Regions from separate parts of the Pseudarthrobacter ribosi genome, predicted to be linked through region 3. Evidence: riboswitches for the same ligand, from Rfam matches in the RefSeq annotation. Region 3 holds a riboswitch; each other region holds the start of a gene.
The links. A riboswitch is a leader RNA that binds a small molecule or an ion and turns the genes downstream of it on or off. The one in region 3 is predicted to bind S-adenosylmethionine.
Positions count from the first base shown of each region.

Region 1 (9,517 bases), on a different contig from region 3:
GCACCTGGCTCAACGCCAGTGACCTGCAGATCCGCCGCCCCGCCGTGCTGGACCTCGATTCGATGGACGTCGAGGCGGCCCGCCGGACCCGCAGTGTCATCATGCTGCTGGGCCCGCTCCTGGATGAATCCAACGCCTACCGGCTGCCCTACGCCGGCGGCTGCGACCTCGGCACCCGCACCGTGCAGCCGCACATGCAGGCGCTGCGCCAGTTCGGCCTCAGCGTCGACGCCAAGGCCGGCTTCTACGCCGTGCAGGCGCCGCCGTCGGACCGGCACGACCGTTCCTTTGTGCTCAGCGAACGCGGCGACACCGTCACCGAAAACGCCATCATGGCCGCCGCACACCGCAGCGGCACCACTGTCATCCGCAACGCCAGCCCCAACTACATGGTGCAGGACCTCTGCTTCTACCTGCAGATGCTCGGCGTCGGGATCGAGGGCGTGGGCACCACCACGCTGAAGATCACCGGCCGCCCCGCCGTCGACGCCGACATCGAATATTTCCCCTCCGAGGACCCGATCGAGGCGATGAGCCTGATCACCGCCGGCATCGTCACCAACTCGGATGTGACCATCCGGCGCGTCCCGATCGAGTTCATGGAAATCGAACTCGCGACGCTGGAACAGATGGGCCAGCGGCTGGAGGTGTCCGGCGAATACCTGGCCCGGAACGGGCGCACCCGGCTGGTGGATGTCACCACCCGGACCTCGGAACTGCGGGCCCCCGAAGACAAGATCCACCCCATGCCCTTCCCCGGGCTGAACATCGACAATCTGCCCTTCTTCGCGGTCATCGCCGCGAATGCCGAGGGCCAGACAATGATCCACGACTGGGTCTATGACAACCGGGCGATCTACCTGACCGAGCTGAACAAACTCGGCGCCAGGGTGCAGCTGCTGGACCCGCACCGGATCTACGTCAACGGACCCACCAAATGGCGCGCGGCCGAGGTGGGCTGCCCTCCGGCTCTCCGCCCCGCGGCCTGCCTGCTGCTGGCAATGCTCGCCGCCCGCGGCGTCTCGGAACTGCGCAACATCTACGTGATCGAGCGCGGCTACGAGGACCTGGCCGAGCGGCTCAACACCATCGGCGCGAAGATCGAGTACTTCCAAGACTGAATCCTCTGGACATTTCCAGGCCACGGGGGTCACTCCGCGCCCATCGGGAGACGCCGCATGCGGTGCGGAGTGACCCCGCGTTGAGGTAGAGCGTTTCGTTGGATCCTGACGCACAATAGAACCATGCGCACCTTCGGCGTGGAGGAAGAACTGCTGATAGTGGACCCCGAAACGGGGATGCTGCTGGCCCTCGCCGACGTCATGCTGCCCAGCCTGGTCCCGCCGAAGCAGGACGCGGGCCCGGTCGACCCGGCACGGCTGCACGACGTCGGCGTCGGCACCGATTTCAGCTACGAACTCAAACTGGAACAGATCGAAACCCAGACGCGGCCGTGCCTGGACTACACCGAACTGCTCCGGCAGCTCAATCAGGGCCGGGCCCACGCGGACCGCGCCGCCCGGGTGCACGGCGGCCGCGTCGCCGCCCTCGCCACCTCGCCGCACGGTTCCGCCACGCACCTGACGCCGAACCAGCGCTATCTGACCATGCAGCAACGCTTCGGACTCACGGTCCGGAACCAGCTGACCTGCGGCCTGCACGTCCATACCTTCGTGGAGTCTCCGGAGGAAGGCGTGGCCGTGATGGACCGGATCCGCGACAAGCTCGCCGTGCTGATCGCGCTCAGCGCGAACTCCCCCTACTGGAACGGCGCGGAGACCGGGTTCGAAAGCTACCGCACGCAGGCCTGGAACCGCTGGCCCGGGTCGGGTCCCACGATGATCTTCGGCAGCCTGCCGGTCTACCGGCGGGTGGTGACCCGGCTGATCGAAAGCGGCGTCCTGATGGACGAAGGGATGGTCTACTTCGACGCACGGCTGTGCCGGCAGCATCCCACCGTGGAGATCCGGGTCGCCGATGTCTGCCTCCGCGCCGAGGACGCGGCGCTGATCGCCGTGCTGGTGCGTGCGCTCGTCGAGTCGGCGTCCCGGGAATGGAACGACGGCGTCGATCCCGCCCCGGTGCCGACCCTGCTGCTGCGGATGGCCGCCTGGCAGGCCAGCAACTGCGGACTCGGCGGGCAGCTGCTGGACTTCGGCACCTTCACCCCGGCTCCCGCCGCGGAAGTGGTCCATGCGCTCGTGGACTTTGTGGCCCCCGTGCTGGAGGAGCAGGGTGAGCTGGAGCTGGTGCGGGCGGGCGTCGGCCGGATCCTGGCGGAGGGCACCGGGTCGCAGCTGCAGCGGGAGCCGTTCCACCCAGGAGGGCTGGCCGCCGTCGTCGAACGGGCCGCCGACGTGACCATTCAGGGAACCGTTACGGGGGACCCTGCGGACCAGGGCTCCTCCCTGGGCCGGGTCCGCCGCGGCCGGCCCTGACGGCGGACCGGCACAGCCCTAGACCTGCTTGAGCGCCTGGCCGAGGTCGCGGACCAGGTCCTCGAGGTCCTCAAGGCCCACGGAGAGGCGCACGACGCCGTCGCCGAGCCCGATCGCCGCCCGGCCCTCGGGCCCCATGGCCCGGTGCGTTGTGGTGGAGGGGTGGGTGATGAGCGATTTCGAATCGCCCAGGTTGTTGGAGATGTCGATGATCCGCAACGCATCGAGCAGCGCGAACGCCGCCTCTTTCGCCGAACGTCCGGCGGACGGGGAGAGCTCGAAGGTCAGCACGGTGCCGCCGGCCTTCATCTGCCGGGCGGCCAGCTCGTACTGCGGGTGGGACGGCAGGAGCGGATACCTGACCCAGCTGACGGCGGGCTGCTCCTCAAGCCATTCGGCCAGCCGCAACGCGGACGCGGAGGAGTGGTTCACGCGCAGGGCCATGGTCTCCAGCCCCTTGGTCAGCACCCAGGCGTTGAACGCGGAGAGCGCCGGTCCGGTGTGGCGCATGAGCTGCTTGACCGGGCCCTCGATGAACTCCTTGGTACCCAGGATCGCCCCGCCGAGCACCCGGCCCTGGCCGTCGATGTGCTTGGTCCCTGAATACACGACCACGTCTGCGCCGAGCTCCCCGCAGCGCTGCAGCAGGGGGGTGGCGAAGACGTTGTCGACGACGACCGTCGCCCCGGCGGCGTGCGCGAGGTCGCTCACGGCGGCGATGTCCACGATTTCCTGCATCGGGTTCGACGGCGACTCGAAGAAGACCGCCGTCGTCGGTTCGGACAGCGCCGCCCGCCACTGCTCCAGGTCCGGGCCGTCCACAAAGACCGTCTCGACGCCCCAGCGGGGAAGGATTTCGTTGAGGATCACGAAGCAGGACCCGAACAGCGAACGGGCCGCGACGACCCGGTCGCCGGCGGCCAGCAGGGCGCCGAGGGCAGTGAAGACCGCGGACATGCCCGAGGCGGTGGCGAAGCAGGCCTCGGTGCCTTCGAGCAGCCGGAGCCGCTCCTGGAACGTGGCCACCGAGGGGTTTCCGTAGCGGGAGTAGACGAAGCGCTCGTCCTCACCGGTAAAGGCACGCTCCGCGGCGGCCGCGGATTCGTACACGAAACCGGAATTCAGGAAGACCGGTTCGGAGGTTTCCTGGAAGCCGGTGCGGTCGAGTCCGCCGCGGACGGCCTGGGTGTCGGCGCTCCAGCCCGTGGCGTCGGGGTTGAAGCTCACTTAGTGCTTTCCGAGGTTGGTGGGCAGGCCCCGGTTTTTCCAGCCGTTGACGGTGCGTTCGCCGTAGCGGTCCGGCTCGCCTTCAAAGCCCTCAAGGACGTTGTAGGAGATGAACCCGGCCTCCGTCGCCGCGATCGCCGCGGCGATGGACCGGGCGCCCGAACGGCACAGGAAGACCAGTTCGGTGCCGGCATTCTCCGGCGTCTGCTGCTTGAGCTGCTCAACGAACTGGGAGTTGGGAATGCCGCCGGCCAGGTTCCACTGGATGAAGAGCGGGTCATTCTCCGTTTCCTTGGTGTCCGGGATGCCGATGTGCGCCCATTCGCCCTCGGTGCGGACGTCCACCAGGATGGCGCCGTCTTCCAGCTTGGCCCAGGCCTCCTGCGGGCTGAGGTCCCCGGCGTAGCTCACGCGTGGCCCTCGCCGTCGAACTCAAGGTCATCCACGGCATTGGCGACGGCGGCATCGGCGCTGGCGACCGCGGCCGGCAGCACGACGGCCTGGGCCACGATTACGCGGCCGCTGTTGGACGTGGCGGCAGGGCCGCCGTGCAGCACATAGCCCTCCGTCAGGGCGGCCGAGACGCGCTCGCAGAAGGCGCGGTCATCGGCGCCGGTGAACAGGCGGTACGCCAGTCTCTCCTCGGCGGCACCGGGGACTGCGGGGGTCGGGGCGGGTGCTGTTACGGGGACAGCGGGGGCGGACGCGTCAGGCACGACGGATCTCCTTCTTTCACGCTTGCAGCTCGAGTGGTCGATATGCCGAGTATTCACCTGAGGCACCCCGCCGCGGAAGGAGGGTTGCCGACCGGCCAGTCAGGGCTTGGCGCCGGTTCTCATTACTCACCAAAAACGTAACACCTGCGACGCCGGCCCGCACCGCCGCCGCCGTCATGTTAAGTAACGGTCCGTCCAGTAACGCGAGGTCGGCTACGGCGCAATTCCGGCGCCCGGCCGGGCGCTAGGCACCCCGCGTTGCCGTTGGGGGCGGGGAAGATCACTGGATCGTGGCGTACAGCGCGTTGAGCTCCGCGGTGAGCTGCCGGCGCAGCTCCGGGGTGCCGATTTCCTTGCCGTCAATATGGTTGACGGGCGCCAGCAGCCGGATGCTGGAGATCAGCCACACGGCGTCGGCGTCGTACAGGTCGCGGGGCTCCAGCGGGCCGTAGCCCAGCTCCCAGCCGGCGGTCTTCGCCGCGGTGAACAAGGCGCCCTGCGAGGTGCCGGGCAGGATCCCGCTGTCGAGCTGGGGCGTGATGAGCCGCCGGACGGTGCGGACCCCGCCGGCGCCGTCGTGGGTCGTTTCCAGGTGCGCGAGCAGCACGGTCGCCGTCGGACCCTCCAGGACCCGGCCGTCCGCGGAGGTGAAGATGACGTCGTCCGCGCCCTGGGCATGCGCGTAGCGCAGCGCGGCCATGTTGACGGCGTAGGAGAGGGTCTTGGCGCCCAGGAGCAGCCACGGGGCCCGTTCCCCGATCTCGCTGTCGTAGCCGCGGTCCAGCAGGATGACGTCGATCCCGGTGTCGCGCTGGCGCCTCCCGGCGGGTCCGGGGGCGGAGGCCTGGACCCAGCAGGTGGGCCCGGAAGCACCTTCGACGCCGCGGGTCACCAGGAGCTTGACCACAAGTTCGTCGTCCGCGACAGTTGCGGCGCCCGGCACGTGCCGGCGCCGGTATTCGCTGATTGCCGTCGCGATGGCCCGGCGCCAGGTTTCCTCGGCCGGGATGTCCAGTTCCAGCAGCCGGGCGGACCCGGCCAGCCGGTCCAGGTGCGCCTGGAACTTGCGGGGCTGCCCGCCCACGGCCAGCAGCGACTCGAAGACCCCGTCGCCGCGGGTGGCGCCCTGGTCCGTCGCCATCAGCTGCGGCCTCGTCGCATCGGCCAGCCGGCCGCCGTCGAACGAGGGATCGAGGAAGACCAGCACCGGGACAGGGGCGGGGGCGGCAGGAGAAGTCATGGCTTCAGCTTAGTGCGGCGGGCTGCGGGATAGGATTTGACGGTTGCCCGTACCGGAACTGTTCCGCGGGTCTGGAACTTGAGGGGTTCGTCTGTGTTGTGGCCTTTTTCCCTGGCGGAATCTCTCCCGTCCTGGGTGCTCCTGATCCTCACCGTCGTTGACCTCGCCATCCGCGTGCTGGCCCTCGGCATCATCCCCGGAAACCGGCGGCCCACCACGGCCATGGCCTGGCTCCTGGTCATCTTCTTCGTCCCGGCCGTGGGCCTGGTCCTCTTCCTGCTCTTCGGCAACTTCCGGCTCTCCCGCAAGCGCCGGGCGCAGCAGGACGCCGTGAACACCCGGGTACGCGCCGGCACCTCCGATCTGGCGATGCTGGAAAGCCGCTACGAGGGCCCGCAATGGGTTTCCTCCGCGGCGGAACTGAACAAGACACTGGGCTCGCTGCCGATGGTGGACGGCAACCACGTGGAGCTCCTGCCCGGCTACCCGCACTCGATCAAGGCGATGGCCGCCGCCGTCCGGGACGCCAAAGAATTCGTCAACGCCGAGTTCTACATCCTGAGCTCGGACCACGTCACGGACGAGCTGTTGACCGCGATGGAGGAGGCCGCCGAGCGCGGCGTCGAAGTCCGCCTCCTGTTCGACCACTTGGGGACCCTGCGCATCAAGGGCTACAGCAAGCTGATCGCCCGGCTCAAGGCCAGCAAGATCCGCTGGCGGCCCATGCTGCCGCTGAACCCGCTGCAGGGGCAATGGCGCCGGCCGGACCTCCGCAACCACCGCAAGATCATGGTGATCGACGGCGAAATCGCCTTCACCGGCTCGCAGAACCTGATCGAGCCCTCCTACAACAACCCGCGTCACCGCAAGATGGGCCGCGAATGGGTCGAGCTGATGGCGTCCCTGCGCGGGCCGATCGTCACCACGCTCAACGTCGTCTTCGCCACCGACTGGCTCAGCGAAACCGACGAATCCCTGGAGGACCAGCTCGCGCGCCGGCCCGAACTCCACGCCGGGCACGTCACGGCCCAGGTGGTGCCCAGCGGGCCCGGCTTCATCACCGAGAACAACCTGCGGCTCTTCAACACGCTGATCTACTCGGCGCAGCGCAAGATTTCGATCTGCAGCCCCTACTTCGTCCCCGATGATTCGCTGCTGTACGCGGTGACGACGGCAGCCCAGCGCGGCGTCGACGTCGAGCTCTTCGTCTCAGAAAAGGGCGACCAGTTCCTGGTCCATCACGCCCAGCAGTCCTACTACGAGGCGCTGCTGGAGGCGGGGGTGCGGATCTACCTGTACAAGGCACCCTTCGTGCTCCATGCCAAGCACTTCACGATCGACAACGAGGTGGCCGTGCTGGGTTCCAGCAACATGGACATGCGCTCCTTCTCGCTGAACCTCGAGGTCTCGGTGATGCTCCTGGGGGAGGACATCGTGCAGCGGATCAGCGCCGTGGAGGACACGTACCGGGACATTTCGCGCGAGCTGAAGCTCGAGGACTGGATGAAGCGGCCGATGGGGGTCAAATACGTGGACAACGTCGCCCGGCTGACGGCGACGCTGCAGTAAGCCTGCGACGCCCGCCGCAGCCCGACGCCCGCCGGCGCCGCGCCGTTGCGGCGGCGCCCGCGTCAGCCGGGCGGGAACTCCGCGCCGAGCGCCGAGAGGACCCCGAAGGCCTTGGTCCGGATCTCCTCGTACTCCTCCTGCGGCGAGGAATCCGCGGTGATCGCGCCGCCGACGCCGAGGCTGAGTCCGGTGCCGCCTCCGGGCAGCTCCCTCAGAACGAGGGTGCGGATCGCGACCGCCAGGTCGGTCGCGCCGTTGAGCGAGAAATAGCCGATCGCTCCGGAGTACACACCCCGGGGGGCGCCCTCGAGCCGGTCCAGGATGTCCATGGTGCTGACCTTGGGGGCGCCGGTCATCGAGCCGGCCGGGAAGCAGGCCGCGACGGCCTCGGCCCGCGGCATCCCGGGCCGCAGCCGGGCATCGATGGTGCTCACCATCTGGTGGACCGTGGCGTAGCTTTCGATCGCGCAGAGCCGGCTGACCGACACCGAGCCGGGCACGGCAAAGTGGCTGAGATCGTTGCGCAGCAGGTCCACAATCATGATGTTCTCGGCGCGGTCCTTCGGGGAGGACACCAGCTCATGCCGCAGCAGCGCGTCCCGTGCGGGGTCCGCGTCCCGGTGCCGGGTGCCCTTGATCGGCTCGGCGCGCATGCCGCCGTCGGCCGTGATGCGAAGGAACCGCTCCGGCGAGGTGCTCGCCACGGTGAGGTCCCCGAACCGCAGGTAGCTCGCGAACGGCGCGGGATTCCTCCGGCGCAGCGCCAGGTAGGCCCGCCCGGGGTCCAGTGCGGCGGGGAGTTCCGCTGCCAGCACGGTGGTCAGGCAGACCTCGTAGGTGTTGCCCTCAGCGATCTCGTGCTGGGCCTGGGTGATTTTGGATTTGTAGGAGACTTCCGAGTCCCGTGCTGCGAAGTCCGGGCCGGGGGCCGGGGCGGACGGTTCGACGGCTCCGCTGCCGCTGGCTCCGCTGTCGGCGGCCCCCGCGGCCGGCCCTGAGCATGTCTCGGTGGCGGTGCGGGCCGTCTGCAGCCAGCCGACGGCGTCCGCGCTGTCCAGGGCCAGCAGCCAGACCGTGCCGTCCACATGGTCCAGCACCACCGCGCGTCCGGCGAACAGCAGGCAGGCGTCGGGGGATTCGGCCGTGACGTCGCTGCCGCCGGTCTCGCGTTTGAGCTCGTAGCCGAGGTAACCCAGCCAGCCCAGGGTGAACTCGCAGGGGTAGTCCGCCGGGGCGCGGAGGTCAGGGCGGCCCCAGACCCCGTCGAGCCAGCGGAAGAACGGCCCCTCGGTCCGGACGCTGGCGTTGCCGACGCTGACGCGGGTGGCGCCCGAACTGTGCCGGACCGACTGGCCGAACGGGCCGCCGTCGTCCGCCAGGATGCTGAAGCGGCTCCGTTCCGCCCCGGCGCTGCCGTCCGGTGCGAGGGAGGAATCGAGCCAGACGGCATTGGCTGAGTGGCCGAACAGGGATTCGAACAGCCGGGGCGGATCCGGGGTGGCGTCGATCCGTTCGGCGCGGAGCTGGAGGGCGCGGCGGGCACCCAGCTCGGGAAGAAGCGCCGGGGCCAGCGCCGGCAGGTATTGGAGCGCCTGCAGCACTTCCGCGGGAGCGGCACCGTCGGCAAGGTTGAGCACCCGGACATCGGCGCGGGCGGGAACGTCGTCCCCGGCCAGCCACGCCAGCTCCTGGGCGGCCCACTCATCCCAGTAGGGTTCGTAGCTTGCGCCGTCGCGGGCCAGGGCCCTGCTGCGCCGGTCGTGTTCGGGCGAATCGGCCCAGACCACCGCGGTGAGGAAGGGGCGGGCGGCCTCCGCGGCGGCGCCCACGCCTTCCACCAGCACGATTTCGGCCGGCTGGGTCGTGCGCATGTCGCCGTCGTAGTGGGCGTTCCAGTCCCAGCTGACCCATTCGGCCGGATCGCCGCGGCGCAGCGGGGCCAGGACGGTCGAGACGTAGCGTTCAATGCCGGCCGCGAGGCCGTTCCAGCCCGGGTAGATGTCCTCAAGATGGAAGAGGGAAACCTTGTGGTGTTCGCGGAGCCGTGCCGCCAGTTCGATCGCCAGGGTGGTCTTGCCTGCGCCGGAGCGTCCGTCGATGGCGATGATGACGGGTGCGGGACTCATGAAATAGAGCGTACCGGCTGCCCTGCGGTGCCGGGGTGCTGGCCGTCCGGCCGTGGACGCCCGGCGAGCTCGGCCAAGACGTGCGCCACGATCCCGGGAAGCGCGGCGTGGATCAGCTTCCAGGTCAGCTCGAAGTCCGCGTGGCCGCCGTACCAGGGGTCTTCGATGCCCTGGTCCAGGGGATCCTTGCCCGCGACGGCC
Region 1 is NZ_JBVAYZ010000014.1:41,288-50,804, reverse strand. Features, by position in the region: gene ACZYZ5_RS14190 (UDP-N-acetylglucosamine 1-carboxyvinyltransferase) at 1-1,121, shown strand, start outside; gene ACZYZ5_RS14185 (glutamate--cysteine ligase 2) at 1,245-2,438, shown strand; gene ACZYZ5_RS14180 (O-succinylhomoserine sulfhydrylase) at 2,457-3,665, opposite strand; gene ACZYZ5_RS14175 (rhodanese-like domain-containing protein) at 3,666-4,076, opposite strand; gene ACZYZ5_RS14170 (DUF1737 domain-containing protein) at 4,073-4,300, opposite strand; SAM riboswitch class IV at 4,395-4,508, opposite strand; gene ACZYZ5_RS14165 (aminodeoxychorismate lyase) at 4,662-5,621, opposite strand; gene cls (cardiolipin synthase) at 5,715-7,190, shown strand; gene pabB (aminodeoxychorismate synthase component I) at 7,253-9,316, opposite strand; gene ACZYZ5_RS14150 (low molecular weight protein-tyrosine-phosphatase) at 9,313-9,517, opposite strand, start outside.
Region 1: it holds a riboswitch for S-adenosylmethionine, as region 3 does, so the genes downstream of both, ACZYZ5_RS14170 (DUF1737 domain-containing protein) here and ACZYZ5_RS13515 (cobalamin-independent methionine synthase II family protein) in region 3, are expected to answer to the same signal.

Region 2 (9,517 bases), on a different contig from region 3:
GACCGGATCCTGCGGTCCTTCCCCGACCTCGAGCCCGGCACCGACGACTGCGAGCGGGGCTGCAAACACGATTCCAGCGCCGTCAACTGCGGCGTGGACGCCTGGGTGGCCGCCGGCCATGCCGGCGAATCGGGCCCCGCCCGGCTCGCCTCACTCCGCCGCCTGCTGGGAACCGACCCGCGGATGGAAGCCCAGGACGTCAAGGAACTGGGCACCGTCTCCTAGTCCGGCAGTGCGGCTGTCCGGCCGTCAGCTGCCCCGCGGCGGCCGGATCCCGCGGCGCAGCCACGTGGCCTCCCGCCCCGCCGACCGCTTTGGCGGTAGTTTGGAACCATGAGTCAACCCGCTTCGAGCTACAACGACGACCTGCGCCTTGCCCATGTACTGGCAGATTCCGTAGATTCCCAGACCATGAGCCGCTTCAAGGCGCTCGATCTTCGGGTTGAGACGAAGCCGGACCTGACGCCGGTGACCGACGCCGACAAGTCGGTCGAGGAAGCCATCCGCGGCCAACTCTCCCGCTCCCGTCCCCGGGACGCCGTCCTCGGCGAGGAGTTCGGCAGTTCCGGCCACGGCTCCCGCCGCTGGATCATCGACCCAATTGACGGGACCAAGAACTTCGTCCGCGGCGTCCCCGTCTGGGCCACACTGATCGCCCTCGTTGACGAGGGCGAGCCGGTCGTCGGCGTCGTCAGCGCCCCGGCGCTGGGCAAGCGCTGGTGGGCCGCCAAGGGCGCCGGAGCGTACATGGGCCGTTCGCTGGCGGCCGCCACCCGGCTGAAAGTCTCCAACGTCGCCAAGCTCTCAGACGCCTCCCTGTCCTATTCCAGCCTGGGCGGCTGGAAGCAGCGCGGCAACCTCGACGAGTTCCTTGGCCTCACCGAGGCGGTCTGGCGCAGCCGCGCGTACGGGGACTTCTGGTCCTACTGCCTCGTGGCCGAAGGCGCCGTCGACATCGCCTGCGAGCCGGAACTGAACCTCTACGACATGGCCGCGCTGGTCCCGATCGTCACGGAGGCCGGCGGGCGCTTCACGTCCCTCGAAGGCGAAGACGGCCCGTTCGGCGGCAATGCCCTCGCCACCAACTCCATCCTGCACTCGGAGGTCCTCAAGCGCCTCAACCCGGGCCTGGACGACCTGCTCTAGCAGCCCGCTTTCAACCGTTCAACCATCGCCGCATCGGTGGTCCTATCCGCGTGCAATCGATTCGAAATCTATTGCGAGGTCTCGTCCTTTGGCTGGCGTTGAGGCCGCCCGCGCACACGTCCTCGCTTCGGTCCAGCGCTGCTCGGGGCTGCCAGTGGACCTCCTGTCGGCTCTTTCGAAGAACTCCAGGGTGTCACGGCTGTCGAACACCTCTTCGCCGTTGGTATGCCGGCCGCTGCCGCGGCCTGCTAGCGGGCTTGCTGCCGCCGGACCGTCGCGCCAGGGCCAGGGTTTGGCTACCCGGCGGACACCGGCGTAACAAACAGCTTCACATTGCGTCCGCGCCTTTCCGCCGGAACGGGGTATGACCTACGCTCGAAGCAGGTCACGAGTGCCAGCGCGAAACCCCGGTTTGCTGGCCGGCAACCCTCCATTCGCGGTGGGGTGCCCCGGGTGACGACCTGGCCGGTCCGGAACGGACCCGGCAAGCGCGGATCCCCGGTGTGTGGGGTCCTTTTCGAGCGAGGTCCCATGACAACTGCCACCATTCCCACCACTCCTGAATTCCAGACCGGCGCGAGCCAGGCCCGTCCCGACGCGCGGTTCGCCGTGGCCCGCCGGCCGCTGTCCGCAGTGACCGGCGCCGAAATCCAGGCACCTCTGATCCAGGGCGGCCACGTCCGCTACGCCAACCTGGACTACGGCGCCTCGGCCCCTGCCCTGTCCGTCGTCTCGGCCTACCTCAACGAGATCCTGCCGTACTACGCCAGCGTCCACCGCGGCGCCGGCTACGCCTCACAGATCAGCACCTCGGTCTACGAGAACGCCCGCACCATTGTCCGGGAGTTCGTGGGCGGCCGGCCGGACGATGCGGTGATCTTCACCCGGAACACCACCGATTCCCTAAACCTGCTGGCCGGCTGCCTGCCCGCCGCCGGCGGCGTGCACACCGGCGAGGTGCTGTACCTGGACATCGAGCACCACGCCAACCTGCTCCCGTGGCAGCGCGTCCCGCACCGCAGCATCATCGCCGCCCCCACCCTCGCCGCCACCCTGGAACTGCTCCGCGCGGAGCTCGCCCACGGCGGCGTCAGCCTGCTTGCCGTGACCGGCGCCTCCAACGTCACCGGAGAGATCCTGCCGATCCGGGCCCTGGCCGCACTGGCCCACGACTACGGCGCCAGGATCGTCGTCGACGCCGCCCAGCTGGCGCCGCACCGCCGGATCGACATCGCCACGGACGACGTCGACTACCTCGCCTTCTCCGGGCACAAGCTGTACGCACCGTTCGGCGCCGGGGTACTGGTCGGCCGCCCCGACTGGCTCGACGCCGGCACCCCGCACCTGGCCGGCGGCGGGGCCGTGCAGGACGCCCGGATTGACAGTGTCAGCTGGACCACCGGCCCGGCCCGGCATGAAGGCGGCTCCCCCAACGTCCTCGGCGCCGCCACCCTGGCCCGCGCCACCCAGGTGATCGCCGACCTGGACGTGGACCAGTGGCACGCGCACGAAAACGCGATCCGGTCCTTCCTCGTCGAGGGCCTCGCCCGGATCGACGGCGTGACGGTCCACCAGATCTTCTCGGACAGTGCGTCCTTCGACTCGCCGGCAGGCGCCGGCCCTGTCGACGCAGCGGGCACCGGCACGATCGGCGTCGTCAACTTTTCGCTGGAAGGCTACGACGCCGGCCTTGTGGCGGCCTACTTGTCGGCCGAACACGGCATCGGGCTGCGCGACGGCCGCTTCTGCGCGCACCCCCTGCTCCGGCGGCTCGGGCTGCCCTCGGGCTCGCTGCGGGCCAGTTTCGGCCTGGGTTCCCGGCTGGAAGACGCCCAGCGGCTGCTCGCCGCCCTCGAGGAGCTGCGCCGGACCGGCCTCGGCTGGGACTACGTCGTGGATGCCGGACGCTGGGTGCCGTCCAACGACACCCGCAGCTACCCGCACTGGGCCCCCAACACGCCCGGCACCGCCGGCGCGGCGCCCTGCGCCCAGGACTGACGGTCCCGGTGCCGTCCCGGCGGCGTCCCGGCCGGAGCACCGGCCCTGCTGCGTGCGGTAAATTCGAAGGGTACCCATCCGGACCTGCCGAAGGAGATCGCACGTGGCACGCGGCGGACCCAAACTGCATGAGGAACGCCGCCAGGAGCTGGGGCAGAGCTTCCAGGACGGCGGGGCACACTACGAACGGGTCCGCCCCGGGTACCCCGCTGATTCGGCTGACTGGCTGATCCCCCCTGGGGCGGGGGACGCCGCGGACCTTGGCGCCGGAACCGGGAAGTTCACGGCGCTGCTGGCCGGTCGCGGCCTGCACACGGTCGCGGTGGACCCTTCCGCTGACATGCTGGACCAGCTGCGCCGGACGCTCCCGGACGTTACCGCCGTGGAGGGGACCGCCGAGCACACCGGGCTGCCCGCCGGGGCCTTCGACGTCGTGACCGTCGCCCAGGCCTGGCACTGGTGCGACCCGCTCTTGGCCAGCACGGAGATCGCGCGGATCCTCCGCCCCCGCGGTGTGCTGGGGCTGATCTGGAACCAGCTGGACACCTCCGTTCCCTGGGTTCACCGCCTCTCGCGCATCATGCATGCCGGCGATGTCCACAAGCCGGATTTCACACCGCCTCTGGGCCCGGAATTCACGGGGCTGCAGAGCCACCTCACGCGCTGGGAAGATCCGGTGCGCACCGCGGACATCATCGAGCTGACGAAGTCCCGCAGCTACTATCTGGCGGCCGGTGAGGGGACCCGGGCCAAGGTCCTGGGCAACCTCGACTGGTATCTGCACGGGCACCTCGGCCACCACCGGAGCGAGGTCCTCCCTCTCCCCTACCTGACGCAGAGCTGGCGGGCCGTCCGGGCCTGACGGTCTCCGGCGCCGCCTGACGGTAGGCTGGAAACTGTGAAGACCAGTCTGCCCTCCTCCTCGATCGAGGACTACGTCAAGGTCATCTACTCCTTTACGGAGTGGCAGGACAAGCCCATCACCTCCACCCAGCTGGCCCAACGACTCGGCGTGGCCAACTCCTCGGTCTCCGAGATGGTCCGCAAGCTAAAGGACCAGGGCCTCGTGGACCACCAGCCCTACAGCGCCATTACGCTGACGGCCGACGGCGTCCGGCTGGCGTTGTCCATGGTCCGGCGGCACCGGCTTATTGAAACGTTCCTGGTCCGGGAGCTTGGCTACCGCTGGGACGAGGTCCACGACGAGGCAGAGCTCCTGGAACACGCCGTCTCGGACACGTTCATCGAACGGATGGCAGCCAAGCTCGGCAACCCCGTACGGGACCCGCACGGCGATCCGATCCCGGCGGCGGACGGCTTCGTCCAGGTACCCGCGGCCCACCGGATGAGCGAACTCGACGACGGGCACACCGGCCGGATCACCCGGATCAGCGACGAGAACCCCGAGTTGCTGCGCTACCTTTCGGCCGAGGAGATCGCCCTGGACGCCGAGGTCGAGGTCCTGGGCCGCAAGCCGTTCGGCGGAGCCCTGGTGGTGCGCATCGGCTCCGGTGCCGCCCGGCACGAGTTCGACCTCGCCGAGGAAGTCGCCTCCGCCCTCTGGGTCCACAGCGAGTCCGGCCACCCCGGCTGCAGCCTTGAGCGAAAGTAGCGGCTGGCGTGCGTGGGCGGCGGTCGCCGTCGGCGGCCTGATCGGGACGGAACTGCGCTACGGTGCCGGCCTGCTGTTCCCCGAAACAGCCGGCGCCATCCCCTGGACCACCCTGGTGATCAACGTCGTCGGCAGCTTTGTCCTGGCGGCCCTCACCACGGTCTGGATCGCGCGGCCGAGAACAGCCTTCTGGCTGCGGGCCGGGCTCGGGCCTGGACTGCTGGGTTCCTTCACCACCTTTTCGGCCGTGGTGTTCGCCATCGACCAGCAGTTCCGTGCCGGTTTCCATGCCAGCTGGCTGGCCTACCTGGGCCTGTCACTGTTCCTGGGCCTCGGCGCCGCGGCCGCCGGCTGGAAAACCGGTAAGACCCTGGCCGATCTGGGCGGCGGGGCCGCATGATCACCGCCGTGTTAGTGGGAGTTTTCGGCATCGCCGGCGCCCTGCTGCGGTTCGCCGTCGACTCCTGGTTTGCGCACCGCCCGGACCGTCATCCGCACTGGCCCTGGGCGACCCTGACCGTCAACGTGACCGGCTCCTTCATCATCGGTGCCGCACTGGGGATCACAGGGCGGCTGGGGCTCGGGGCCGAGTGGCAGTCCGGCCTCACGGCCGGGCTCGCCGGCGGTCTCACCACCTTCAGTTCGTGGACCACCGCCACGGTGCGGCTGGTGAGCGAGACGCGGTTCTGCGCCGCCGCCCTCAACATTGCCGCGAACCTTGTCGCCGGCCTGGCGGCGGCCGCGCTCGGGCTGGCCCTCACAGGGCTGTGACGAGCCTAACGCCCGCGCCCTGACGGCGATTTGGGGACCGTCCCATCCCGTATCGTTGAACCATGGTTACCCGACGTGAAGCAGCCCAGATCCTCGACATTCCGCTGGAAATGGCTCACCGTCACGGCATCCCGTCCCGGCTGAGCGACGCCGAGCTCGGCGACCTCCTGGACAACCCGCCGGCCTGGCTTGTCCAGTCCAAGGCCAACCGCACCGGCAAGCGCCCCATCTGGGTCCAGCTGACCTGCGCGGTCTGCGGGTTCTCCGAGGCGTCCCGGCCGAAGAAGTGGTGGCCGGAATTCACCTACGTGTGCTGCGCCCACCACGCGCCGTACGAAGTTCCCGGCGTCGCCACCGGGCTGGTCCGCAGCGAGTATGAGGGCGTGGGCAGCCGCTTCGTCGGCATCGTGGACGTCGCGGTACCCGAGGCGTAACTTAGTATCACGGGGGCCATCCCGGGCCCCCTGCCGTTAGGGAGCGCCCACATGCCTGACAAAACGCCGCACCAGAGCTCGGCCAAGAAGCCGGTGAAAACCATCAAGGAAAAACGGGCCGAGAAGAAGTCCAAGAACGTCGCGGAAACGCACGCTGACCCCGTCGCCCACATCAAAAAGCGCTGAGCACGGCCCGCCAGCCGGGCAGTGCAGGCAAAGCAAAAGGCCGGAAGCTGTCGCTTCCGGCCTTTTGTGTGGAACTTTACGGGGTGGAGCACCCGTTTCCGGGCCTCCGATGGTGGAGATGGGGGGAATTGAACCCCCGTCCGATGTCGTGTTGTCAGGGCTTCTCCGGGCGCAGTTTGCGTCGGATTTTCTCGGCCCCAGCCACGCTACAAACAGCTGGCTGATCCGGGCCCAGTCATCAAAGAGTCCCGTTCACCCCGATGACGGGGGTAAACAGCAGTGGCTATTTAAATGACGCCAGGATCCGGGGCAATAGCAACCTCGGGCTGACGGACTGTCTTACTGCTTAGGCAGCAAGAGCGAAGTCAGTGCGTTTTGATTCGGCACTTATTGGTTTGCAGACAGCGTTTACGAGATAATTCTGCATCCTCGGCCCGCTTCACCTGTCGCGACTAACATCGTCGAAACCGATCATCCCCGTATTTTTTTATCAAACCGGACAGGTCCGGTGCCGAACCGCTGCTGCGGTTCCCGCCCCGTTCCTTCCCGGACTATCTAGCATAACGCACGTCCCGGCGGAATCATTCCTGCGGTTTCGCTGCGCCGGTCCCTAGCGCCGGTTCCGCTCGCGCATGACACGCAGGGCCTCGCGCTTGTCCTGCTGCTCGCGCAGGGTCTGGCGCTTGTCGTATTCTTTTTTGCCGCGGGCGACACCGATCTCCACCTTGGCCCGGCCGTCCAGAAAGTAGAGCTGGAGGGGGACGATCGTGAAGCCGGATTCGCGGATCTTGTGCGAGATCTTGGTGAGCTCGTCGCGGTGCAGCAGCAGCTTCCGACGGCGGCGCGCGGCGTGGTTGGTCCAGCTCCCCTGGTGGTACTCGGGGATGTGGATGCCCTCCATCCAAAGCTCGTCGTTGTAGAAGGTGCAGAAGCCGTCGACCATCGAAGCGTGGCCCGCACGGAGGGACTTCACCTCGGTGCCCATGAGCGCGATCCCGGCCTCGTAGGTGTCGAGGATCGTGTAGTCGTGCCGGGCCTTGCGGTTGGTGGCCACTACCTTACGGCCACTTTCTTTCGGCACGGTAGAACTCCTTGGATCGATGGGTGGGTCCGCTGCCGGGGCGGCGCGGGCTTCTTCCAGTTTACGGCAGAGCCGCAGCCCAGCCGCGGGCCTTCCGCTCCGGGCGGATCAGAGCAGGTTCATCGGATCCACGGCCCGGCCGTTGAGCCAGGTCTCGAAGTGTGAGTGGCAGCCGGTGGAGTTGCCCGTGGTTCCCGAATAGGCAATCAATTGTCCCTGGCTGACCTGCTGTCCGGGGGAAACGGTCACACTGACGTTGTGGTAGTAGACGGTGGTCAGCGAGTTTCCCTGGACAACGCCATGCGAAATCTTCACATTGTTGCCGCCGCCGTCGTTGGCCCAGCCGGCGGAGAACACGTTGCCCGCGGCTGCCGCGTAGACCGGCGTGCCGCATGCCGCGGCGAAGTCGATGCCAGTGTGCATGTAGCCACCCTGGCCGTAGAAGTCGGTGGTGCCCGGCGGAGTGGCGCGCCAGCCGAAGCCGGAACTGATCCGCACGCCGTTGAAGGGGTGCCGCAGCCCGAACGCGGACGGGTTTCCGGGCGGGGCTGGTACGTACGGCGCCGGGGGCCTGACCTGCCCAGCGGCGCGGGCAGCGGCGGCGGCTGCAGCCGCGGCGGCCTCAGCGATCCGGCGCTGCTCAGCTTCCCAGGCCTCGCGCAGCTTGCGGTCGCGCTCGACGATGTCCGCCGCGACGGCGTCCTGCTGGGCCTTGACCTGGGCGATCTGCGTCTGGATGGCGGGCTTGGCGGCCTGGAGTTCGGCGTCGAGCCGGGTGGTGTCGGCGATGAGCTGGTCCACCTGGGCCTTTTTGGCCTCGGCCTCGTCACGGGCGGCCTGTTCACGGGCCAGGGCGGCGTCGGCCTTGGCTTTCAGATCCTTGATTTCGACTTCCACCGCTTCGAGCCTGGCCTGGGAGTTGACGTTGGTGGCGTTCTGCTGGGTGAGCTTGCCCATCGCCGAGTTCTGGCTGCGCATGGCCTGGTCGGCCAGGTCGATGGTCTCCGTGAGGCTGCCGCCGTTGTTCGAGCCGAAGAACAGCGAAAGGTTGGAGGGCACACCGCCGGACTTGTAGGCCTGGGTGGCGATCTGCCCGATCAACTTCTTGGTATCGGCGATTTTCTGCTTGTCCGTCTCAAGCTGCTGGGTGATCTTGGCCTTGTTCTGTTGCGCAAGGTCCACCCGCGCGGCGAGGGCCTCGGCCTCCTTCACGGCACTGGCCACGCGGCCCTGGGCCTCCAGCAGGGCCTGCTGCGCACCGGGGAGCTGGCCCTGGTACAGGACGAGGTCCGAGGCGGCCTGCGCGATCCTGGAGTCCACGAATTCGAGGGAATGCTGCACCCGGGCCGCTTCCTCGCGGAGGGCGGCCTGCTGGTCCTCGAGGGTATCGGCGAACGCCACCGGGGTCGGGGCGCCCAGGCTCGCCGTCAGAATGAGCGCCAGTGCGGCGCTGACAATGCGGCTGCGGCGACCGGCCACCGGCAGCCGGGTCGAAACCGGCCGAGGGGCGGGTCGGTGCATCCGTGTCATGGGTATTCCCTTTTCGTTGCGCACGCTAAACCCTCAGGTATCGCCGGAGGGTCAGGAGTGATGATACTCCTGCCAGCAGGACGCCAAGGCCGATCAGGGCCGGCGCCAGGATCAGCGTCTGAGCTGCGGAGATAAAGGCGGTGTCCGGATACTGCTGGGACAGGTAGCCGCCGAGGAAGAAGTGCGCCACGGCCCACAGCGTGGCCGAGGCCAGCGCCGCGCCGATCACGGCGGCAATCACGCCTTCCAGGATGAACGGCAGCTGAATCACAATCTTCGACGCCCCAACCAGGCGCATGATCCCGGTCTCCCGCCGCCGGCTGAAGGCCGAGAGCCGGATGGTGGTGGCAATCAGCAGAATGGCGCAGACGATCATCACGCCGGCGACGCCGACGGCCACGAGCGAGGCGGCGTTCATGACCGAGAACAGCCGTTCCAGGAGCTGGCGCTGGTCGATCACGGTTTCGACGCCGGCCTGGGAGGAGAACGTCTCGCTGATGATCTGGTATTTCTCCGGATCCTTCATGTTGATCCGGAACGAGGCCGGAAGCTGGTCCGGCGTCACCGAGTCGACAATCGGGGAGTTGGAGAACTGTTCCTTGAAGTGCTTGTACGCGTCGTCCTTGGACTCGAACTGGAAGTCGTTGACGTACTGGGCCACGGCGGGCGATTCCAGCAGCTTGCCCAGGTTGTCCTGCTGTTCCGGGGTGGCGGGGCCGGTGGCGCAGCCGGCCGCCGTCGAACCGTCACTGCAGAGGA
Region 2 is NZ_JBVAYZ010000033.1:24,259-33,775, forward strand. Features, by position in the region: gene rsgA (ribosome small subunit-dependent GTPase A) at 1-225, shown strand, start outside; gene hisN (histidinol-phosphatase) at 334-1,146, shown strand; SAM riboswitch class IV at 1,530-1,643, shown strand; gene ACZYZ5_RS20325 (aminotransferase class V-fold PLP-dependent enzyme) at 1,678-3,144, shown strand; gene ACZYZ5_RS20330 (class I SAM-dependent methyltransferase) at 3,248-4,006, shown strand; gene ACZYZ5_RS20335 (metal-dependent transcriptional regulator) at 4,043-4,756, shown strand; gene ACZYZ5_RS20340 (fluoride efflux transporter FluC) at 4,743-5,156, shown strand; gene ACZYZ5_RS20345 (fluoride efflux transporter FluC) at 5,153-5,527, shown strand; gene ACZYZ5_RS20350 (hypothetical protein) at 5,590-5,961, shown strand; gene ACZYZ5_RS20355 (hypothetical protein) at 6,013-6,147, shown strand; RNA gene ssrA (transfer-messenger RNA) at 6,258-6,626, opposite strand; gene smpB (SsrA-binding protein SmpB) at 6,758-7,228, opposite strand; gene ACZYZ5_RS20370 (peptidoglycan DD-metalloendopeptidase family protein) at 7,337-8,749, opposite strand; gene ftsX (permease-like cell division protein FtsX) at 8,784-9,517, opposite strand, start outside.
Region 2: it holds a riboswitch for S-adenosylmethionine, as region 3 does, so the genes downstream of both, ACZYZ5_RS20325 (aminotransferase class V-fold PLP-dependent enzyme) here and ACZYZ5_RS13515 (cobalamin-independent methionine synthase II family protein) in region 3, are expected to answer to the same signal.

Region 3 (9,517 bases):
CAACTGCGTGGACCGCCATGTCGACGGGGGCCGGGGCGGCAAAGTGGCCTTCCACTTCGAGGGTGAACCCGGCGACCGCCGCTCCATCACGTACGCCGAACTCCAGCGCGACGTCGCCAGGGCCGCCAACGCGCTGCTGGCCCTCGGCATCAGCAAAGGCGACCGCGTGGTCATCTACCTGCCGGTCATCCCCGAAACCGTCATCATCACGCTGGCCGTCGCCCGCATTGGCGCCATCCACTCGCTGGTCTTCGGCGGTTTCTCCGCCGAGGCGCTCAAGTTCCGGGTGGAGGACACCGGCGCGAAGCTGCTCGTGACCACCGACGGTCAGTTCCGCCGTGGCACCGCCGTGCCGGTCAAGGACAACGCGGACACCGCCGTCTCCGGCGAGAACGCCATCGAACACGTCCTCGTGGTCAACCGCACCACGGCACCGGAGCTGCTGCACACCGTGCCGATGACCGAGGGCCGCGACGTCTGGTGGCACGACGCCGTCGGGCAGGCCTCCGACCTCCATGCCGCAGAGCCGTTCGACGCCGAGACGCCGCTGTTCATCATGTACACCTCCGGCACCACCGGGAAGCCCAAGGGCCTGGTCCACACCTCGGGCGGTTACCTGACGCAGGCGTCGTGGAGCTTCGAGCACCTTTTCAGCCACCCGGACCCGGACCTCCGCGACCAGGACGTGCACTGGTGCACCGCTGACCTCGCCTGGGTCACGGCCCACACCTACGAGATCTACGGCCCGCTCTCGAACGGCGTCACGCAGGTGATCTTCGAGGGCACCCCGAACACCCCGCACCCGGGCCGGCACTTCGAAATCATCGAACGCTACGGTGTCACGCAGTATTACACGGCCCCCACGCTGGTCCGGTCCCTCATGGGCTGGTTCCCCGACGGCATCCCGGACACCTACGACCTCTCCTCCATCAGGATGCTCGGCACCGTCGGCGAAGCTGTCAACCCCGAGGCCTGGCGCTGGCTGCGGAACAACGTCGGCGCCGGCACCGCCCCCGTGGTGGACACCTGGTGGCAGTCCGAGACGGGCGCCACCATCCTCTCCCCCGCACCGACGGACACCGAGTTCAAGCCCGGCTGCGCGGCCCGTCCGCTGCCCGGCGTCAGCACGCGCATCGTGGACGACGCCGGCAACACGGTGCCGCCCGGCGTCCAGGGCTTTATCGTGGTGGACTCTCCCGGTCCCGCGATCGCCCGGACCGTGTGGGGCAACCCGCAGCGCTACTTCGATTCGTACTGGCGCAAATACGTCGGGCAGGGCTGGTTCCTCGCCGGCGACGGTGCCAAATACGACGCCGACGGCGACATCTGGATCCTCGGGCGGGTGGACGACACCCTCAACGTCTCCGGACACCTGCTCTCCACAATCGAAATCGAATCGGCGCTCGTGTCCCACCCCGACGTCGTGGAGGCCGGCGTCTGCCCCGTCACCGATCCGAAGACCGGGCACGCGATCGTCGCATTCGTCGTGCTGAAGCGGACCGCCGCCGCCGACGGGATCCAGGACCGGCTCAAGGCCCACGTCGCGAAGGAGATCGGGCCGATCGCGAAGCCGCGGGACGTCGTCGTCGTGTCCGATGTGCCGAAAACCCGCAGCGGCAAGATCATGCGCAGGCTCCTCACCCAGCTGTTCGAAGGAACAGCGCTCGGGGACACGACCTCGCTGCAGAACGAACCATCCATCGCGGACATCCAGGATGTCCTGCGGACCCGTGATACCCGGAAGTAAAGGAACACCCATGACTGACATCAGCAACGTCGCCCGTCTTTCCGATCCGCTCAAGTTCGCCTACTGGGTTCCGAATGTCTCCGGCGGCCTCGTGGTCTCCACCATCGAACAGCGCACCGGCTGGGACTTCGAGTACAACAAGAAACTGGCCCGGATCGCGGAGAACTCCGGCTTCGAATACGCCCTGACCCAGACCCGCTACGCCGCCTCCTACGGCGCGGACAAGCAGCACGAGGCAACCGCGTTCAGCCTCGCGCTGCTGGCCGCCACCGAACGGCTCAAGGTGATCTCCGCGGTCCACCCGGGCATGTGGCACCCCGGTGTGCTGGCGAAGTTCATCATCACCGCGGACCACATCTCCAACGGCCGCGCCGCCGTGAACATCGTCTCCGGCTGGCTCAAGGCCGAGTTCGAGAACTTCGGCCTCGAATGGCTCGAACACGACGAACGCTACGTCCGCACCGAGGAGTTCATCAAGGTCCTCCGCGGGCTGTGGACCGAGCAGGACTACAGCCAGTCGGGCAAGTACTACAACATCAACGACTTCACCCTCCAGCCGGCACCGGTGGACGTACCGGGCCGGGCGCACCCGGAGATCTTCTTCGGCGGCAACTCCACCGCAGCGCAGGCCACGGCAGGCCGGGTGGCGGACTGGTACTTCTCCAACGGCAAGGACCTGGAAGGCTTCAAGGAGAACATCGCCGGCGTCGTGGCCGCTGCCAGCGAGACCGGTCGCGGGACCGCCGGGGGGCTACGCGCCCCGAAATTCGGCCTCAACGGCTTTGTCATCGCCCGCGATTCCGAGAAGGAAGCCCGGGACACCCTCCGCGAGATCGTCGCGAAGGCGCACAAGCCCGCCGTCGAGGGTTTCCGCGCCGCGGTTCAGGAAGCCGGAGCGTCCACGAAGGACGGCAAGGGCATGTGGGCCGACTCCAGCTTCGAGGACCTGGTCCAGTACAACGACGGCTTCAAGACCCAGCTGATCGGCACCCCGGAGCAGATCGCCGAGCGGATCGTGGAGTACAAGAAGATCGGCGTGAACCTGTTCCTCACCGGCTACCTGCACTTCCAGGAGGAGGTCGCGGCCTTCGGCCACGACATCCTGCCGATCGTCCGCGAACTCGAGGCAGATCTTGCCCGGAAAAACGGCACGGAACTGGACCTGTCCGGCATCCCGGCCGCCAAGGTTGAGGTGAACGCGTAATGGCCGACCGCAAGTTCGGTTTCCGCACCCGCGCCCTGCACGCCGGCGGAACCCCCGACGCCGAGCACGGCGCCCGGGCCGTGCCGATCTACCAGACCACATCCTTCGTGTTCAAGGACACCCAGGACGCCGCCAACCTGTTCGCGCTGCAGAAGTACGGCAACATCTACTCCCGGATCGGCAACCCCACGGTCGCCGCGTTCGAGGAGCGCATCGCTTCCCTGGAGGGCGGCATCGGCGCGGTGGCCACGTCCTCGGGCATGGCCGCGGAATTCATCACCTTCGCCGCGCTCACCCAGTCCGGCGATCACATCGTCGCGGCCTCCCAGCTCTACGGCGGCACCGTGACCCAGCTGGACGTCACGCTGCGCCGCTTCGGGGTGGACACCACGTTCGTCCCCGGCACCGACCCGTTGGACTACGCCGCGGCCGTCCGCGAGAACACCAAGGCGATTTTCGTCGAGGTGGTGGCCAACCCGTCCTCGGAAGTCCAGGACCTGGAGGGGCTGGCCAAGGTCGCGCGCGACGCCGGCATCCCCCTCGTTGTCGACGCCACCTTGAGCACCCCCTACCTCGTGCGGCCGATCGAACACGGGGCGGACATTGTGATCCACTCCGCCACCAAGTTCCTCGGCGGGCACGGCACCACGCTCGGCGGCGTGATTGTCGAGAGCGGCCGCTTCAACTGGGGCAACGGGAAGTTCCCCACCATGACCGAGCCGGTGGCGTCCTACGGCAACGTCTCCTGGTGGGGCAACTTCGGCGAGTACGGCTTCCTGACCAAGCTCCGCTGCGAGCAGCTGCGCGACATCGGGCCCGCGCTGTCGCCGATGTCCGCGTTCCAGCTCCTGCAGGGCGTGGAGACCCTCCCGCAGCGCCTGGACGAGCACCTCAGGAACGCCCAGGCCGTGGCGGAATGGCTCGAAGCGGACGATCGCGTGGCCTACGTGAATTTCTCCGGCCTGCCCTCGCACCCGCACTTCGAGCGGGCGAAGAAGTACCTGCCGCTGGGACCGGGCTCGGTGTTCTCCTTCGGCGTGAAGGGCGGCCGGGCCGCGGGCCAGAAGTTCATCGAGTCCCTGCAGCTGGCCTCGCACCTGGCCAACGTCGGCGACTCACGGACCCTCGTGATCCACCCCGGCTCCACCACCCACCAGCAGCTCAGCCCCGAACAGCTTGAGTCCGCCGGTATCCCCGAGGACCTGATCCGGATTTCGATCGGCCTGGAAGACATCGAGGACATCCTCTGGGACCTGGACCAGGCCCTGGACGCGGCAACCGAAATGGCGGCCGACGGTGTATCCGCGGAAGCGGCGCATCGCGCCGCCGAGGAACGAGGCGGTGTGTCTAAGCCGCGTGCGGATGCACTGTCGGCCGACACCTGCACGATCGGAGCACTGTCATGAGCAGCGAAGAAACCCGTACCTGGACCGGGCCGTCCGCGCCGGAACGGCTGACCCTGCTGCGGCAGGCGACGTCCATTGCGATTGTTGGCGCCTCGGACAAGCCGTCCCGGGCGAGCTACTTCGTGGCGACTTACCTGCAGTCCTCCACGCGCTACAAGGTGTATTTCGTGAACCCGGTGGTGAAGGAGATCCTGGGCGAGAAGACCTACGCCTCGCTCGCGGACCTGCCGGAGAGCCCGGACATCGTGGACGTGTTCCGCAAGCACGATGACCTGCCGGGTGTCCTCGACGAGGCCATCGCCGCCGGCGCCAAGACGCTCTGGCTGCAGCTCGGTTCCTGGCACGAGGACGTCGCGAAGGAAGCGGAAGCCGCCGGGCTCGACGTCGTGATGGACCGCTGCGTGAAGATTGAGCATGCCCGGTTCCACGGCGGCCTGCACCTGGCCGGCTTCGACACCGGGGTCATTTCCTCCAAGCGTCAGGTCCTGGCCTAAGGTTCCCGGGCCCGGCCGGCGTCGTCGTCCGCTGCTGTTCCTGGGGTCGGTGGCGTGCCAGGTGCGGTATCGACGAAATCTGCGCCCTCGGCCGGATCCTGGGAATGGAGCCGGATCTCCGACACGTCGGCGGTCGGATCCCCCTCAGCCGGAGCCTCGCTGTGGCGCCGTTCTGCGCCAGGCGTGTCGCTCATGTCGCGTCCTTTCGTGTGACTTCCCTGCCGTATCCCCGGGTCGCTGCCCAAAGGTCTGCAGTGGGGGCCATCGATGTGTCGGGATACTGCTTCTCTCATCGTGGCTCGGACACGATTCCGGGTCAATATCTCCGGGAATCCGGTACAGCCGCGCCGGCCCTGGCGGGAACCACCGAGGACCCAACGACGACGGCGGCGGGCCACCTTTCCAGGTGACCCGCCGCCGTCGTACCTCAGCTGTTGAAGCGTCAGTCAGTATCAGTCGTTGATCAGGTCGTTGATCACGATGGTCTGGTCCCGGTCCGGGCCGACGCCGATCGCCGAGAAGCGCGTGCCGGAGAGCTTCTCGAGGGCCAGCACGTAGTTCTTGGCGTTCTCCGGGAGGTCCTCCAGAGTGCGGGCGCCGGTGATGTCCTCGGTCCAGCCTTCGAAGTGCTCGAAGATCGGCTTGGCGTGGTGGAACTCGGTCTGCGTCATCGGCATTTCATCGTGCCGGACGCCGTCGACGTCGTAGGCCACGCAGACCGGGATCTGCTCAATGCCCGTGAGCACGTCCAGCTTGGTGACGAAGTAGTCCGTGAACCCGTTGACGCGGGAGGCGTGGCGCGCCAGCACGGCGTCGTACCAGCCGCAGCGGCGCGGCCGGCCGGTGTTGACGCCGAACTCGCCGCCCGTCTTCTGCAGGTACATGCCCATCTCGTCGAACAGCTCCGTCGGGAAGGGGCCTGCGCCCACCCGGGTGGTGTACGCCTTGATGATGCCGATGGAACGTGAGATGCGGGTGGGGCCGATGCCCGAGCCCACGGAGGCGCCGCCGGCCGTCGGGTTCGAGGAGGTCACGAAGGGGTAGGTGCCGTGGTCGACGTCCAGGAACGTGGCCTGGCCGCCCTCCATGAGGACCACCTTGCCCTCGTCCAGGGCGGTGTTCAGGACATACGTGCTGTCGATGACCAGCGGGCGGAGGCGCTCGGCGAAGGACAGGAAGTACTCCACGATCTCGTCCACCTCGATGTCGCGGCGGTTGTAGACCTTGACCAGGAGTTCGTTCTTCTGCCGCAGCGACCCTTCGACCTTCTGGCGCAGGATGGAGGCGTCAAAAACGTCCTGGACGCGGATGCCGAGGCGGGCGACCTTGTCCATGTAGGCCGGGCCGATGCCGCGGCCGGTGGTGCCGATGGCGCGGCTGCCGAGGAACCGCTCCGTGACCTTGTCCAGGACCTGGTGGTAGGGCGCCACGAGGTGGGCATTGGCGGAGACACGCAGCTTGGAGGTGTCGGCGCCGCGGGCTTCGAGGCCGTCGATCTCCTGGAACAGCGCCTCAAGGTTCACCACACAGCCATTGCCGATGATCGGAATCGCGTTGGGGCTCAGGATGCCAGCCGGAAGGAGCTTAAGCTCATACTTCTCACCGCCTACGACGACGGTGTGTCCGGCATTGTTGCCGCCATTGGGCTTGACGACGTAGTCGACTCGGCCACCAAGCAGGTCAGTGGCCTTACCTTTGCCTTCGTCGCCCCATTGGGCTCCGACGATCACGATTGCTGGCATGGGATCCTCCCCCATTCGTTCGGGCTGAAGTCCGGGTGACTCACCTGGGTGGTCACCGGAGCTCAGCGCCGTTCATGAGAATGCCCCGAATCTACCGCTGTGCTCTTACCATCAACGCCAGAGTCCGGGGCTCTTACCACCCAAGTTTAGCCGATCAAGGTCGCGGCAGTTCATTTGACCATCCAATGGACTTCCCGCCGGCCGCGGCCCGCGACGCGGCGTCCAGCCAGCGGAACTCCGGCGCACGGACTTGCGCAGGCCGGCCGGGTGGAATTAAGTGAGAGTTGACCATCCCGAGCGGCCGAGGGACCTGGACCGTTGACGCCGCAGCAACCCTGCCCGGACACAGCCTTGTGGCGGCGACGGGTGCTACCGCCAGGACCGATGGAAAGGAAGCGCCCCATGCGCCAGAACACCGACCATATCCGCGCCACACACGCCGGATCCCTGCCCCGCACCCCCGAACTCATCGCCGCGAACGAGGCCAGGGAAGCAGACGGCGTCACCCCCGAGTTCCTGGATCTGCTGGAAACCTCCGTGGTGGACATCGTCCAGCGCCAGAAGGACCTCGGCATCGATATCCCCAACGACGGCGAATACGGGCACACGATGTCCAGCTCGGTGGACTACGGCGCGTGGTGGAACTACTCCTTCAGCCGGCTCGGCGGCCTCGAGCCGACGGACGTCGACCGCTGGGCTGACGCCGCGGTGCACCGCTCCACACCGGGCAACATCGTGCTGACCTCGTTCCCGGACCGGCGCGACCGGCAGAAGTTCAGCGAGGCCTACGACGACCCGTCCGCCGGGATCCTGGCGCACCGCAAGAGTGTCACGCAGCCAAAGATCGCCGGCCCGCTGCACTACACCGGGCAGGATCTCGTGGGCTCGGACATCGCCAACCTCAAAACCGGCCTGGCCGCCGCCGGACTCGCCGAAGGCTTCGTCGCTTCCCTCTCCCCCGGCTCCTGCGCCCGCGTCGCCAACGAGTACTACAAGACCGATGAGGAACTCCTGTACGCCTGCGCGGACGCCATGCGCGAGGAGTACAAGGCCATCATCGACGCCGGGCTCACGGTCCAGCTCGACGATCCGTCGCTGGCCGAAAGCTGGGACCAGATCAACCCGGAACCGAGCCTGGCGGACTATCTCAAATTCATCCAGCTCAGGGTTGAAGCCACCAACTGGGCCCTGCGCGGCCTCCCCCAGGAGCAGATCAGGCTGCACGTCTGCTGGGGTTCCTGGCACGGCCCGCACACCACGGACATCCCCTTCGCGGACATCATCGGCTCCGTGCTGCAGATCAATGCCGGCGGATACTCCTTCGAGGCCGCGAACGTCCGCCACGAGCACGAATGGCGGGTCTGGGAGGACACCGAGCTCCCCGACGGAAAGGTCATCATCCCCGGCGTCGTCTCCCATGCCACCAACGTCGTCGAGCACCCCGACCTGGTGGCGGACCGGATCGTACGCTTCGCCAACTTGGTGGGCCGGGAAAATGTGATTGCTTCCACAGACTGCGGCCTCGGCGGCCGCGTGCACCCGCAAATCGCCTTTGCCAAGCTGGAATCCCTGGGGGAAGGCGCCCGCCGCGCGACCACGAGGCTCTGGTAATCCGACTTCGGCAGAAACGTCATTTCGCAGGGCTTGATAGACTAATAAGGATCGACCAGGAATCGGTCCACACCACATTTCAAACCACACCGTGCTTGGCATGCCCCGGTGCCCGGTATGCCGCGTACGGTCTGGCAGCTTTACCAATCCCGCAGGAGACTCAGCAATATATGACAGCCTTGGCCACTGAAAATTCACGCGAACAGCTTCTGAGCCGCCGCTACGAACCTAGCGTTGCAGCCGTCAACGAGCTGTGCGACACGCTGCAGGCAACCAAAGCTGGCACGAACGTCCCGTATGTGGACCCGCTGCACGACGTCGACGAGTGCCGGATCATCAGCCTCTTCTCCAACATCGGGACCGAGGACGAGTCCGGTTTTATCACTGCCGGTGACGAGGAAGCGGCCACCCGCCTGCTCGGCGTCCAGTGGAAGCTCGGCCTGCGGCCCGAGTACGTGATGCCCTGGAACGTCCACCCCTGGTACGTGCCGGGCGAGCCCAACGGCAAGTTCACGCCGGACCAGATTTCCGCAGGTTTGAAGCCGCTGCTGAAGTTCCTCGCCGTCGTGCCCCGCGCCTCGGTGATTGTGGCCCACGGCACCGAGGCCAACCGCCTCGCGAACCTTCTCCTCAAGACCGAGGTGCCCATGATTTGGCGCCGCGGCCTCAAGACCTACAAGGTCCGGTCGCTCAGCGGCCGCGCCTTCGCCGGAACCCCGGCCCGCCAGGAGCAGTACCTCGACGAGATGGGCACCGTGTACGCGGACGCCATGGCCCGCACCGGCCTGGCCAAGACCAGCTGATTTTCCGCAACAACGACGGCGGGCGCCCACCTAACTGGTGGACGCCCGCCGTCGGACTTTAACTACCAACACGGAGTCGCTTCCGGTCCATCCCAGGGTGTGGAATGGGCCCGAAGTGACCCCGCGTTGCGGTTAGCGCTTTTCGGCTTCGATGGCTGCCTTGGCGGAGGGGTCCGAGTCGTTGAGGAACTTCTCGATCCGCTCCGGCTCCTCGGCCTCGCCGATCGCAGCGGAAGCCCGGCCCAGCGAATACAGGGCCCGGAGGAAGCCGCGGTTCGGTTCGTGTTCCCACGGGATGGGCCCGACGCCGCGCCAGCCGTTGCGGCGCAGCGAATCCAGGCCGCGGTGGTAGCCGACGCGGGAGTAGGCGTAGGAGTCGATGGTCCGGCCCTCGGTCCATGCTTCCTCGGCCAGCACGGCCCAGAGCAGCGAGGACGTCGGGTGCTTTTCAACAAGGTCCAGGGCTTCCTGGCCCGCGTCCAGCGCCGCGTAGACCTCGGTCTCGGCGGG
Region 3 is NZ_JBVAYZ010000013.1:6,548-16,064, forward strand. Features, by position in the region: gene acs (acetate--CoA ligase) at 1-1,747, shown strand, start outside; gene sfnG (dimethylsulfone monooxygenase SfnG) at 1,758-2,951, shown strand; gene ACZYZ5_RS13495 (O-acetylhomoserine aminocarboxypropyltransferase/cysteine synthase family protein) at 2,951-4,357, shown strand; gene ACZYZ5_RS13500 (CoA-binding protein) at 4,354-4,851, shown strand; gene ACZYZ5_RS13505 (hypothetical protein) at 4,848-5,045, opposite strand; gene ACZYZ5_RS13510 (adenylosuccinate synthase) at 5,304-6,593, opposite strand; SAM riboswitch class I at 6,879-6,984, shown strand; gene ACZYZ5_RS13515 (cobalamin-independent methionine synthase II family protein) at 6,996-8,204, shown strand; gene ACZYZ5_RS13520 (uracil-DNA glycosylase family protein) at 8,375-9,007, shown strand; gene ACZYZ5_RS13525 (DUF3151 domain-containing protein) at 9,140-9,517, opposite strand, start outside.